Regions from separate parts of the Kitasatospora sp. NPDC023120 genome, predicted to be linked through region 2. Evidence: riboswitches for the same ligand, from Rfam matches in the RefSeq annotation. Region 2 holds a riboswitch; the other holds the start of a gene.
What was found. A riboswitch is a leader RNA that binds a small molecule or an ion and turns the genes downstream of it on or off. The one in region 2 is predicted to bind glycine.
Positions count from the first base shown of each region.

Region 1 (6,570 bases), on a different contig from region 2:
CCGCGTACGACGACCAGTAGCTGCCGGACGGCGGGTCGTCGATCAGTGGCTGGTACTCGGCGTAGAGGAAGCCGAGCCAGATCGCGGCGAGCAGCGCGCCGGTGCGGAGCTCCAGCGCCCGGGCCCGGAGGGCGTGCGCGAGGACGGTGACCAGGTCGAAGCCCAGGGACGGCGGGACGGACCGCTCGTCGTGCTCGACCAGTTCGGTGATGACGCGCCGCCGGTAGTCCGGGTCGAGGTACACCCCGGCGCAGAGCAGCCGGGTGGCCTCGGACTTCTCGAACGGCGAGGTCGGTGGTGGCGGCGGAGACGGCTCGGTGGACGGTACGGGCGGCTCGGCGGGCCGCACCGGCCCGGGCTGAAAGGTCATCCGCCTCCCCCTCTGGCGTGAACCGACTGGCCGAGATTATGGACCCCCTGACGGGCCGTCGGAAGGTAAAAATGCGAAAGCCCCCGGGCGGAGGGGAGCTCCACCCGGGGGCCGGGGCGCACCGGACCGGCGCACGGTCAGCGCACGGTCCGGTGTCCGGTTCCGTGCCTGGTCAGCACTCGATGACGTTCACGGCGAGGCCGCCGCGCGAGGTCTCCTTGTACTTGATCTTCATGTCGGCGCCGGTCTCCTTCATCGTCTTGATCGCCTTGTCCAGCGAGACGTGGTGCCGCCCGTCGCCGCGCAGCGCCATCCGGGCCGCGGTGACGGCCTTGACCGACGCCATGCCGTTGCGCTCGATGCAGGGGATCTGGACCAGGCCGCCGACCGGGTCGCAGGTGAGGCCGAGGTTGTGCTCGATACCGATCTCGGCGGCGTTCTCGACCTGCTCGGGGGTGCCGCCGAGGACCTCGGCGAGGCCGCCCGCGGCCATCGAGCAGGCCGAGCCGACCTCGCCCTGGCAGCCGACCTCGGCGCCGGAGATGGAGGCGTTCTCCTTGAACAGCATGCCGATGGCGCCGGCCGCGAGGAGGAAGCGGACGATGCCCTCGTCGTCGGCGCCCGGGATGAAGTTCAGGTAGTAGTGCAGTACGGCCGGGATGATCCCCGCCGCGCCGTTGGTCGGTGCGGTGACCACCCGGCGGCCGGAGGCGTTCTCCTCGTTGACCGCCATCGCGTAGAGGGTCACCCACTCCATCGCGTTGGCGGGCCCGATGCCCTCGGCACGCAGCGTCCGCGCGGCCGCGGCCGCCCGGCGGCGGACCTTGAGACCGCCCGGCAGGATGCCCTCGCGGGTCATGCCGGCCCGCACGCACTCCTGCATCACGGACCAGATCTCCAGCAGCCCGGTGCGGATCTCCTCCTCACTGCGCCAGGCCTTCTCGTTCTCCAGCATCAGGCCGGAGATCGACAGCCCGGTCTCGCGGGTGAGCCGCAGCAGCTCCTCGCCGGTGCGGAAGGGGTAGCGCAGCGCGGTGTCGTCCGGCTTGACCCGGTCGGCGCCGATCGCGTCCTCGTCGACGACGAAGCCGCCGCCGACCGAGTAGTAGGTCTTCTCCAGCAGCGTGGAGCCGTCGGCGGCGAAGGCCCAGAGGGTCATCCCGTTGGCGTGGTACGGCAGCGAGCGGCGGCGGTGCAGCACCAGCTGGCTGTCGGGGTCGAAGCCGATGGGGTGCTCGCCGAGCAGGTTGATCCTCTTCTCGGCGGTGATCCGCTCGACGTCCTTGTCGGCCTGGTCGACGTCGACGGTGCGGGGTGAGTTGTTCTCCAGGCCGAGCAGGACGGCCTTCGGCGTGCCGTGGCCGTGGCCGGTGGCGCCGAGCGAGCCGTACAGCTCGGCGCGCACGGCTGTCACCTGGGCCAGCAGGCCTTCGGACCGCAGTCGGCGGGCGAACATGCGGGCGGCGCGCATCGGGCCCACGGTGTGGGAGCTCGACGGGCCGATGCCGATGGAGAAGAGGTCGAAGACACTGATGGCCACGGAGGACGTCCTTGTCTGGTCTCGTGGAGGAACGGGCGGGCGGGGGGCCGACACGGGTCGGGGCACCGCGCGCACTACCAAGTGTGCGCGGTGCCCCGGGGTCCCAGCTGCCGTGGCGGGGTGAGGCCGGTCACTCCGCCCGGACGATCACGGGAGTGATCAGAGGTTGGGGTACAGCGGGTACTTCTCGGCCAGCGCGGTGACGCGGGCCTTCAGCGCGGAGGCGACGGTCTCGTCGAAGGCGGGCTTGAGCGCCTCGGCGATGATGTCGGCGACCTCGCGGAAGTCCTCGGCCTGGAAGCCGCGGGTGGCCAGGGCCGGGGTGCCGATGCGCAGGCCCGAGGTGACCATCGGCGGGCGGGGGTCGTTCGGGATGGCGTTGCGGTTGACCGTGATGCCGACCTCGTGCAGCCGGTCCTCGGCCTGCTGGCCGTCGAGCTGGCTGTTGCGCAGGTCGACCAGGACCAGGTGGACGTCGGTGCCGCCGGACAGCACGGACGCGCCGGCCTCGGCGACGTCCTCCTGCAGCAGGCGCTCGGCCAGGATGCGCGCGCCCTCCAGGGTGCGCTGCTGGCGCTCCTTGAACTCCTCCGAGGCCGCGACCTTGAAGGCGACCGCCTTGCCGGCGATCACGTGCTCCAGCGGGCCGCCCTGCTGACCGGGGAAGACCGCGGAGTTGATCTTCTTGGCGTACTCGGCCTTGGACAGGATGACGCCGCCGCGCGGGCCGCCCAGGGTCTTGTGGGTGGTGGTGGTGACCACGTCCGCGTAGGGCACCGGGTTGGGGTGCAGCCCGGCGGCCACCAGGCCGGCGAAGTGCGCCATGTCCACCATGAGCAGCGCGCCGACCTCGTCGGCGACCCGGCGGAACTCGGCGAAGTCCAGCTGGCGCGGGTAGGCGGACCAGCCGGCGATGATCAGCTTCGGCTGGTGCTCCTTGGCGAGGCGCTCGACCTCGGCCATGTCGACCTGGCCGGTCTTCTCGTCCACGTGGTACGCGACCACGTTGTAGAGCTTGCCGGAGAAGTTGATCTTCATGCCGTGGGTCAGGTGACCGCCGTGGGCCAGGTTCAGGCCCAGGATGGTGTCGCCCGGCTGGATCAGCGCGAACATCGCGGCGGCGTTGGCCTGCGCGCCGGAGTGCGGCTGGACGTTGGCGTGCTCGGCACCGAACAGGGCCTTGATGCGGTCGATCGCGATCTGCTCGACCACGTCGACGTGCTCGCAGCCGCCGTAGTAGCGGCGGCCGGGGTAGCCCTCGGCGTACTTGTTGGTGAGCACCGAGCCCTGGGCCTCCATGACCGCCACCGGGGCGAAGTTCTCGGAGGCGATCATCTCCAGGGTGGTCTGCTGGCGGTGCAGCTCGGCGTCGACCGCGGCGGCGATCTCCGGGTCGAGGGCGTGCAGGGACTGGTTGAGAACCGTCATGGTGTGTTCTTCCCGGTGGAGGAGGAAAGGGGGCCACGGTGGGGGCGGGCCGACGCGCGCGCGGCCCGCCCGGTCACCAGCGGGTCAGGCCTTGATGAAGGTGTTGTACTCGTCCGCGCTGAGCAGCTTGCCGGCGGACGCCACACGCACCTTGAACAGCCAGCCGCCCTCGAAGGGGGCGCTGTTGACCAGGCTGTTGTCGTCCAGGACGTCCTGGTTGACCTCGACGACCTCACCGGTCACCGGGGAGTACAGGTCGCTGACCGACTTGGTCGACTCCAGCTCGCCACAGGTCTCGCCGGCGGTCACCTCGTCGCCGACCTCGGGCAGCTGCACGTAGACGATGTCACCGAGCGCGTCCGCGGCGTGCTGGGTGATACCGACGGTCGCGGTCTCGCCCGCGGCGGCGGTGGTCAGCCACTCGTGCTCTTCGGTGTACTGCAGGTGCTGGGGGTTGCTCATGGCGTCATTCTCCAGGATGGGAAGCGGGTACGACGAAGCGGGCCGCCGCTCGGACGGCTTCGACGTGCGGATATGGGGGAAAGGCGGGTGCGCGCTCGGTCAGCGGGCGCGCTTGTAGAACGGCAGCGCCACGACCTGGACCGGCTCGTGCTTGCCGCGCACGTCCACCGCGACGGTGGTGCCGGGGGTGGCGTGGGCCGCGTCGACGTAGGCCATCGCGATCGGCTGCCCCAGCGTCGGGGAGGGCGCGCCGGAGGTGATCCGGCCGATCGGGGCGCCGTCGGCGGAGACCACGGTGTACTCGGCGCGCGGGACGCGCTTGCCCTCGGAGACCAGGCCGACCAGCACCCGCGGCGGGTTGGTCTCGGCCGCGGCGGCGGCCTGCTCCAGCGCCTTGCGGCCGATGAAGGCGCCGCCGTTGGTGGTCTTGTCGAAGCGGACGACCCGGCCCAGGCCGGCGTCGAACGGGGTGAGGTCGGTGGACAGCTCGTGCCCGTACAGCGGCATGCCCGCCTCCAGGCGCAGCGTGTCGCGGCAGGACAGGCCGCACGGGATCAGGCCGCGGCCCTCGCCGGCGGCGGTCAGGGCCTGCCAGATCGGCTCGGCGTCGACCGGGTGGCAGAAGATCTCGAAGCCGTCCTCGCCGGTGTAGCCGGTGCGGGCGAGCAGCACGTCGCGGCCGGCCACCTGGGCCGGGAGGATCGCGTAGTACTTCAGGCCGGGCAGGTCCGCGTCGGTGGTCTCGGCCAGGATCGCGGTGGACTCCGGGCCCTGGACGGCGATCAGCGCGTAGGTGTCGCGGTCGTCGGTGACGACGGCGTCGAAGCCCTTGGCGCGGGCGATCAGCTCGTCGAGGACCAGCTGGGCGTTGGAGGCGTTGGCGACGACCAGGAAGGCGTCCTCGCGCAGGCGGTAGACGATCAGGTCGTCCAGGATGCCGCCGTCCTCGGCGCAGATCATGGTGTAGCGGGCGCGCAGCACGCCCAGCGCGGAGACGAAGCCGACCAGCGCGTGGTCCAGCATCTCGCCGGCCTGCGGGCCGGTGACGGTGATCTCGCCCATGTGGGAGAGGTCGAACAGACCGGCCTTGGTGCGGACGGCGAGGTGCTCCTCGCGCTCGCTGCCGTAGCGCAGCGGCATGTCCCAGCCGGCGAAGTCGGTCATGGTCGCGCCGAGGGCGCGGTGCAGCGCGTCGAGCGCGGTCAGGCGGAGGGACGACATGGCCAGGAACTCCTCGGTCGGGGCACTCAGGGGTGCACGCGCCGGACCGGTCCCGCTCGGGGCCGACCCTGCGCGCGGGCATGCGGCGGCGTGGGTCTCCCCATCTGTCGTCGAACCTGAGAGCTTCACCGCCGCCGGCCCGCAGCTGTTTCCAGCTTGGAGGACAGCATGGCGGCTTGCACCGTGGGTGGGCGCGCGACAGGGCCGTGCGCCGCTTTCCAGATGTGCCTAACCCGTGCGGTAGGGGGGCCTGAGAGATTCCGGGGAGGACTTGCTCCTTCGGCGCCGGCTGTGCCGCTGGTGCGGCACTCCGGGCTCTCCCGCGCGGGTTCGAGCGGCCGGTATGGAGTTGTGGGGGCCCGCGGCGCATGCCGTCGGACGCGGACATCATGGCACGTCCCGGGCGAGGAGGGGAGGGGGGACCCGGTCACACGGCTCGGGACCGAACACGAGCCCTAGGGAGAGCCTCCTCGGGCCCTAGACTGCTCCGCGTCGGCGCAGCAGAGGGCGGCCGAGCGGCAGAGGGCGGGATCGGCGGCGCATGGGGTACCCGGTGGAACAGCAGCAGGGGTGGGGCGGTCCGGAGGCGGCGCCGGCGGGCGGCTCGTGGCCGGCCAACGAGCTGGAGCAGGTGCTGACCGCGGCCCTGGGCGACCCGGGCGCGACGCCGCGGGTGATCGAGGTGCTGGCCCGCAGCCAGGTGTGGGTGCCGCTGCCCGCCGGGGCGGACCCGCAGGGGCAGTCGCTGGACCTGCCGACCATCGAGCTGGCCGGTGACCCGTACGTGCCGGTGTTCTCCTCGCAGGAGGTGTTCCTGCAGCAGGCGCCCGGGATGGCCTTCGCGATCGCGCCGGTCTGGGAGTTCGCCCGCGGGCTGCCGCTGGGCGTGGGCATCGCGGTGAACCCGGAGGCGCCGGTGGGCATCCCGGTGCCGCCGCAGGGTGTGGCCGAGCTGCGCCGCGGTCCGCGGGACGACCGCTGGGACGGAGCCGAGGACCAGGCGGCGCCGACCGGCGGTCGGGTGGCGCTGCGCGAGCCCGTGGCGGGCGAGGACCCGGAACACTTCCTGGCCGCCTGCCGGGCCGAACTGTCGGCCCTTCCCGGGGTGTTGACCGCCCGCCGGGCGCTGGCCAGCATCGAGGGCGAGCCGACCGTGATGTTCGTGGGCGTCCAGTTGGATCCGGCGGCCCCGGCCGACCCGGCCGCGGTGAACGACGCGCTCGGCCGGGCGCTGGGAACCGCGCCGCTGCCGGGCGGCGTCCACCTCGTACTGCTCGACCTCGCCGACGACCCGGTGGTCGAGTGGCTGCTCACCCGGGTAATGCCTTTCTACACGCGGGTGTGAGCGGGTTCGTATCAGAGGCACGTCGCCGTGGCGGTGGCCGGTGCCGCGCCATAGGGTGCGTGCAGACGGCCGACGGGCCGGCGGGTTCGAGGAAAGAGGCGCGGCGAGGTGGGCGCATGAGTGCGGGAACGGGAGCGGGCGGGCCCTGGGGCCAGGCACCGGCCGGGCGCCCGGGAGCGGATCCGGGCGTGCTGGAGCACGCCC
Region 1 covers NZ_JBVHHY010000008.1:144,175-150,744, forward strand. The annotation lists gene ACZ3TI_RS14030 (hypothetical protein) at 1-370, opposite strand, end outside; gene ACZ3TI_RS14035 (L-serine ammonia-lyase) at 543-1,910, opposite strand; gene glyA (serine hydroxymethyltransferase) at 2,070-3,338, opposite strand; gene gcvH (glycine cleavage system protein GcvH) at 3,423-3,800, opposite strand; gene gcvT (glycine cleavage system aminomethyltransferase GcvT) at 3,900-5,021, opposite strand; glycine riboswitch at 5,250-5,354, opposite strand; gene ACZ3TI_RS14055 (enhanced serine sensitivity protein SseB C-terminal domain-containing protein) at 5,563-6,366, shown strand; gene ACZ3TI_RS14060 (enhanced serine sensitivity protein SseB C-terminal domain-containing protein) at 6,483-6,570, shown strand, end outside.
Region 1: another riboswitch for glycine. It lies ahead of gcvT (glycine cleavage system aminomethyltransferase GcvT); the one in region 2 lies ahead of gcvP (aminomethyl-transferring glycine dehydrogenase).

Region 2 (6,570 bases):
ACCAGGACGCCAAGTCCGTCTCGGTGGAGGACACCTACGAGGTGGACCTGGCCGACCGGGAGCGGGTGCTGCGCGAGGTGGAGGCACTGGCCGCGCGGTGCGTGCGGCGACTGCGGGCGGCCGGGCGCTCGGGGCGGACGGTGGTGCTCAAGGTCCGCCGCTTCGACTTCTCGACGCTGACCCGCTCGGAAACGCTCGGCGGGCCCACGGACGACGAGGCAGTGATCACCGCGACCGCCCGCCGGCTGGCCGAGCAGGTGGACATCACCGGCGGGGTCCGGCTGCTCGGCGTGGGCGTCGCCCAACTCGCCGACTACACCCAGGAGGACCTGTTCGCACAGGCCCTGCGGGAGGAGGCGGCGGAGCACACGGAGGAGGCGGCCGAGTCCGAGGAGGCCGCGGAGGAGGCGGAGGCCGTCGCGGTGCGGCGGTGGATGCCCGGACAGGACGTCCGGCACGAGGAGTTCGGGCTGGGCTGGGTGCAGGGCAGCGGCGTCGGGAGGGTCACCGTACGGTTCGAGACGCCGTGGAGCGGACCCGGGCGGGTGCGGACCTTCGCGGTGGACGACCCGGCGCTCGAGCCGACCCGGCCGCTGCCGCTGCGCCGGGGCGAGGACGCGGAGGCGGACGGGGATGCGGACGCCAGCGGCGGGGCGGACGGCGGGACGGATGGCGGGGCCTGAGGCACGAAAACGGCCCCACCCGGTGGGGGAGTACCGGGTGGGGCCGCATCACCGTGCCGGTCCCCGTACGTTCGTGATGCCCTCGCGACGTACGGAGGCCGGGGCCCCGCGCCCTGTCCCTGAGCGCGGGGGCCGGACGCCTCGTCAGGCGTCGGTCTTCACCAGCTTGTCGCTGGAGTCCTGCTGGGCCGAGCCGTCGACGACGGTCAGGGGCACGGCCGGCTTGACGGTGCGGATCAGGAACGGGACGACACCGGCGACGACGCAGACCACGGCCGCGGTCCAGAACGCGTGCTTGAAGGCGTCCAGGGTGGGCAGCGTGAGCGGGATCTGCGGCGGCAGCTTCATGGTGTCGCCGGTCAGGATGGCGGCCATGACGGCGGTGCCGATCGCGCCACCGACGGTGCGCAGCACCGAGTTCATGCCGTTGGCGATGCCGCTCTGCTCGACCGGGACGGCGCCGTTGATGTAGGCCGGCATCGCGGCGAACGCGAGGCCGACGCCGAGGCCGAAGATCGCCGAGGCGGTGTAGATGTCGCCCTCCCGGCTGTGCCGCAGGGCCAGGTAGGCCATCGCGACGGCGCCGAGGGCGCCACCGAGGACCAGCGGCAGGCGCGGGCCGCGGCGGGCGATCAGCAGCGCGCCCAGCGGGGCGGCCACCATCGAGCCGATCGCGGACGGCAGCAGCATGACACCGGCGTGCAGGACGGTGGCGGTGAAGCCGTAGTGGGTCAGCTTGTCCGGGGCCTGGGCGAAGTTGCTGATGACCATGAACGAGCCGTACATGCCGAAGCCGATGAGCAGGCCCGCCAGGTTGGTGAAGGCGACGGCCGGGCGGGACATCATCTTCATGTCCACCAGGGGGTGCGCGACCTTGGTCTCGATGATGCCCCAGACCAGGGCCACGACGGCGGCGACGGCGAACAGGCCGAGGGTCTTGGTGGAGGTCCAGCCCCAGTGGTTGCCCTGGCTGACCGCGACCAGCAGCGCGGAGAGCCAGCCGGCCAGGGTGAGCGCGCCGAGCGGGTCGGCGCCGCCGTCCTTGTCGGTGACCGGGTCGGACGGGACGCGGAAGGCGACCAGGGCGATCGCGATCAGGCCGAAGACCAGGCCCATCCAGAAGATCGACGTGTAGTTCCAGTGCTCCAGCAGGAGACCGGTGGCGACCAGGCCGAGGCCGGAGCCGACGCCCATCGAGGCGCTGATGGCGGCGACGCCGCCGGTCACCTTCTGCTTGGGCAGCTCGTCGCGGACGATGCTGATCGCCAGCGGCATCACGCCACCGCCGGCGCCCTGCAGGACACGGGCGACGACCAGCCAGGTGAAGGAGTGGGTGCTGACCGCCAGCGCCGAACCGGCGACCAGGCCCGCCAGCGAGATCAGCAGCATCGGCTTGCGGCCCCGGAGGTCGCCGAAGCGGCCGAGGAGGGGAGTCAGCACGGCGGCGGAGAGCAGGTTGGCGGTCATCAGCCAGGTGACGCTGGAGGCCGAGACGCTCAGTTCCTTGGCCAGCGAGGGCAGGATCGGGACGACCGCGGTCTGCACAACGCTGAACGACAGCATCGCCAGGATGAGGGCCGGCAGGACCCGGGCGCTGCTCTGCTTCTCGGCCGCGGTGGTGGGCTGGGGTGCCTCACTCACGGTTGCTTCCTCCCGTACATAGTGAATGAACTGAAGTAACCATGCAGGGAGATACTTCAGAGTGTCAAATATCGAGCGGTTAAGCTTTGGCAAAGGGCGGAGTTCGGGCTGGTGGGGGCGCCTGCGGCGGGCTGGGGGAGGGGGCGGCGCCTTGGTGACGGGGAGGGGCTGGGGTATGGCAGGAGAGCGGGCATGGGGAGGGCCCCGGCCTTTGGGGGGTCGGGGCCCTGGGTGGGGGTGGGGTCAGATGAGGGGGCGTGGGGCGGTGGGGTGGGGGGTGTCGGTCGCCGGTGAGGGTGGGGCGGCGGTGTCCGGGGGCGTGGTGTTGTCGTTGACGTCGACGTGCTCGCGGCGGAGTTCCTCCCGGATCACCTTCTCCTCGGTGTAGCGCTCGACCACGAGGCGGACGCGCTCGATGGGGGCGAGGTACTTGCGGACCACCGGGCGCTCCTCACGGAGGGTGACCTCTTCGACGGCCTCGTCGATCTCCTTCTCGGTGAGGGAGGCGCGTTCGGCCTCGCTGACCGGCATCCGTTCGACCCGGACCCGTTCGCGGACCACCGGGACGCGGCGCTCGATCTGCTCGGTCGTCACGTATTTGCGCAGCTTCGCGGTGCCGAGGGTGTGCCACTCGGTGGTGATGTCCAGCCGCTCCTCGCGGCAGGTGATCTCGATCGGGGCGTCGGGAGCGGACGCGGCGGCACCCGCGGCGGGCGCGGGGGTGGTGGCCGCCGGGGTGGGCTGCGGCTTCGGCTCGACGTGCGGCGTGACAGCGCGGGTGGGCGCGGGGGTGCTGAGGGTCCGTACTTTGGCCTCCGGGGCGGTGCTGGTGTTGATCGGCGTGTGCTCGGGGGGGCGGAAGGCGGGCGGCTTGGCGGCGGCCGCGGCCGCGGCGGCTGCGGCGGGCGCCGCGGCCGGGGTGGTGCCGAAGTCGACGTCGGACGGCGCGGACCGACTGCCGTTCTCGCCGGCCTGGTGGCCGTCCGCCGCGGTGTCGAGGCCGTAGTAGCGGTAGAGCTGCAGCTCCTGGGTGGGGGACAGGTGCTGGCCCACACCGAAGTCCGGGGACTCCTTGACCAGCGACTTGTCGTACGGCACCCGGAGCTCGTCGCCGGCGAACTCGCTCGTGGTGAGCGGGACGAAGGCGTCCCGGCCGAAGATGCCGGTCCGGACGGCGGCCCACTCGGGCCGGCCGGTGGCGTCGTCCAGGTACACCTCGTCGACCGTGCCGATCTTGTCTCCGTTGCGGTCGACCGCCTTGTGGCCGATGAGGTCCCGGGGGTCGATGTCGGTCTGCACTCTTTCCTCCAGTGCGCTGGGCCTGTGGCACTCCCGCAGGTCGGCGGTCGGAGCGCCCGTCCCGTCCGCCTCTCCACACCAAATGCCATGAAACGGACGGGCGCGACCGGGGTGCGCCGGACGGGCTGCGGGCTGAGCTGTCCGGGGGACGCGCGTAGACCCGGGGTGACGGGAAGCACCCGTGATCGGAAGGCCTCCCGCTGGTACCCTGGGCGGCGACCGCAGAGCCCGCTCGGGAGAGTCTCCGACCGCGAAAACCGCTGGTCGGGGCGCCGAAGGAGCAACTCCTCCCCGGAATCTCTCAGGCATCCGTACCGTGTGGGGTAGGTCACTCTGGAAAGCAGGGCAGGAGTCTCGGCATGGGAGCCGGCGACCACCACCCTCACCGACGGTGCAAGCCGACGGAGCGCTCACAGCGCGCCGTGCGGGCGAAGCTCTCAGGTCCCGATGACAGAGGGGGAGGCCTGTCGGGTCCGCCCGCCATCGCCGAGTTCGCTGTCCGCAGCGGGAAGGCCGGTCGGCGTGCGTACCCCCGCCGGTCCGTGACCAGGAGGCCTCGACCACCATGAACGCCCAGCCGAACGCGGGACGCCCCACCGGCGCCTCGACCCTCACCGAGCTTGAGCTGGCCAGCCCCTTCGAGAACCGCCACATCGGCCCCGACGCCGCCGCGCAGGAGAAGATGCTGGCGTCCGTCGGCTACGGCTCGCTGGACGAGCTCGCCGCCACGGCCGTGCCCGAGGCGATCCGCTCCATCACCGGCCTGGACCTGCCCGCCGGCCGGACCGAGGCCCAGGTCCTCGCCGAGCTGCGCGAGCTGGCCGGCCGCAACCAGGTGCTCCAGCCGATGATCGGCCTGGGCTACTACGGCACCTTCACCCCGCCGGTGATCCTCCGCAACGTCATGGAGAACCCGGCCTGGTACACCGCGTACACCCCGTACCAGCCGGAGATCTCGCAGGGCCGCCTGGAAGCGCTGCTCAACTTCCAGACCCTGGTCTCCGACCTGACCGGCCTGCCGACCTCCGGCTCCTCGCTGCTGGACGAGGGCACCGCGGCCGCTGAGGCGATGGCGCTGGCCCGCCGCGTCACCAAGGTCAAGGGCGGTGTCTTCCTGGTCGACGCCGAGACCCTGCCGCAGACCATCGCGGTGATCAACACCCGCGCGGTGCCGACCGGTGTCGAGGTCGTCGTCGCCGACCTGTCCGAGGGCATCCCGGCCGAGATTGCCGAGCGCGGCGTCTTCGGCGTGCTGCTGCAGTACCCGGGCGCCACCGGTGTGGTCCGCGACCTCACCCCGGTGATCGAGCAGGCGCACGGCCTGGGCGCGATCGTCGCCGTCGCCGCCGACCTGCTGGCGCTGACCCTGCTCAAGTCCCCGGGCGCGCTGGGCGCCGACATCGCCTGCGGCACCTCGCAGCGCTTCGGCGTCCCGATGGGCTTCGGCGGCCCGCACGCCGGCTACCTCTCGGTGCGCGCCGAGTACGCCCGCTCGCTGCCCGGCCGCCTGGTCGGCGTCTCCGTCGACTCCGACGGCAACCGCGCCTACCGCCTGGCGCTGCAGACCCGCGAGCAGCACATCCGCCGCGAGAAGGCCACCAGCAACATCTGCACCGCCCAGGTGCTGCTCGCCGTCATGGCCTCGATGTACGCCGTGTACCACGGCCCGGACGGCCTGGCCGACATCGCCCGCCGTACCCACCGCTACGCCGCCGCCCTCGCCGAGGGCCTGCGGGCCGGCGGCGTCGAGCTGCTGCACGGCGAGTTCTTCGACACCGTCACCGCCGTCGTCCCGGGCCGTGCCGCCGAGATCGCCGCCGCCGCCCGCGCCAACGGCATCAACCTGTACCAGGACGGCGCGGACCGGATCTCCGTCTCCACCGACGAGACCACCACCCGCGAGCACCTGGCCGGCGTCTGGGCCGCGTTCGGTGTCGAGGCGGTCGAGGTCGCCGAGGCCGCCGAGGCGCTGCCGACCGGGCTGCTGCGCGAGGACGAGTACCTGACCCACCCGGTCTTCCACAGCCACCGCTCGGAGACCGCCATGCTGCGCTATCTGCGCCGCCTGTCGGACCGGGACTACGCGCTGGACCGCGGCATGATCCCGCTGGGCTCCTGCACCATGAAGCTCAACGCGACCACCGAGATGGAGGCGGTGACCTGGCCGGAGTTCGGCCAGCTGCACCCCTTCGCGCCGATCGAGCAGGCCCAGGGCTACCTGACCCTGATCCGCCAGCTGGAGCAGCAGCTGGTCGAGGTGACCGGCTACGACGCCGTCTCGATCCAGCCGAACGCGGGCTCGCAGGGCGAGCTGGCCGGCCTGCTGGCCGTCCGCGCCTACCACCACGCCAACGGCGACACCCAGCGCGACGTCTGCCTGATCCCGTCCTCCGCGCACGGCACCAACGCGGCCTCCGCGGTGATGGCCGGCATGCGCGTGGTCGTGGTGAAGACCCTGGTCGACGGCGACGTGGACGTCGAGGACCTGAAGGCCAAGATCGAGCAGCACCGCGACAGCCTGTCGGTGCTGATGGTCACCTACCCGTCGACCCACGGCGTGTACGAGACCGAGATCACCAACATCTGCGCCCTGGTGCACGAGGCCGGCGGCCAGGTGTACGTGGACGGTGCCAACCTGAACGCCCTGGTCGGCCTGGCCAAGCCGGGCAAGTTCGGCGCGGACGTCTCGCACCTGAACCTGCACAAGACCTTCTGCATCCCGCACGGCGGCGGCGGCCCGGGCGTCGGCCCGGTCGCGGTGCGCGCCCACCTGGCGCCGTACCTGCCGAACCACCCGCTGCAGGAGGAGGCCGGCCCGGCCACCGGTGTCGGCCCGATCTCGGCCGCGCCGTGGGGCTCGGCGGCGATCCTGCCGATCTCCTGGGCGTACGTCCGGCTGATGGGCGGCGAGGGCCTCAAGCGCGCGACCCAGGTCGCGGTGCTGAAC
Region 2 covers NZ_JBVHHY010000022.1:11,327-17,896, forward strand. The annotation lists gene ACZ3TI_RS28890 (DNA polymerase IV) at 1-683, shown strand, start outside; gene ACZ3TI_RS28895 (MFS transporter) at 828-2,324, opposite strand; gene ACZ3TI_RS28900 (PRC and DUF2382 domain-containing protein) at 2,568-3,623, opposite strand; glycine riboswitch at 3,847-3,950, shown strand; glycine riboswitch at 3,952-4,084, shown strand; gene gcvP (aminomethyl-transferring glycine dehydrogenase) at 4,189-6,570, shown strand, end outside.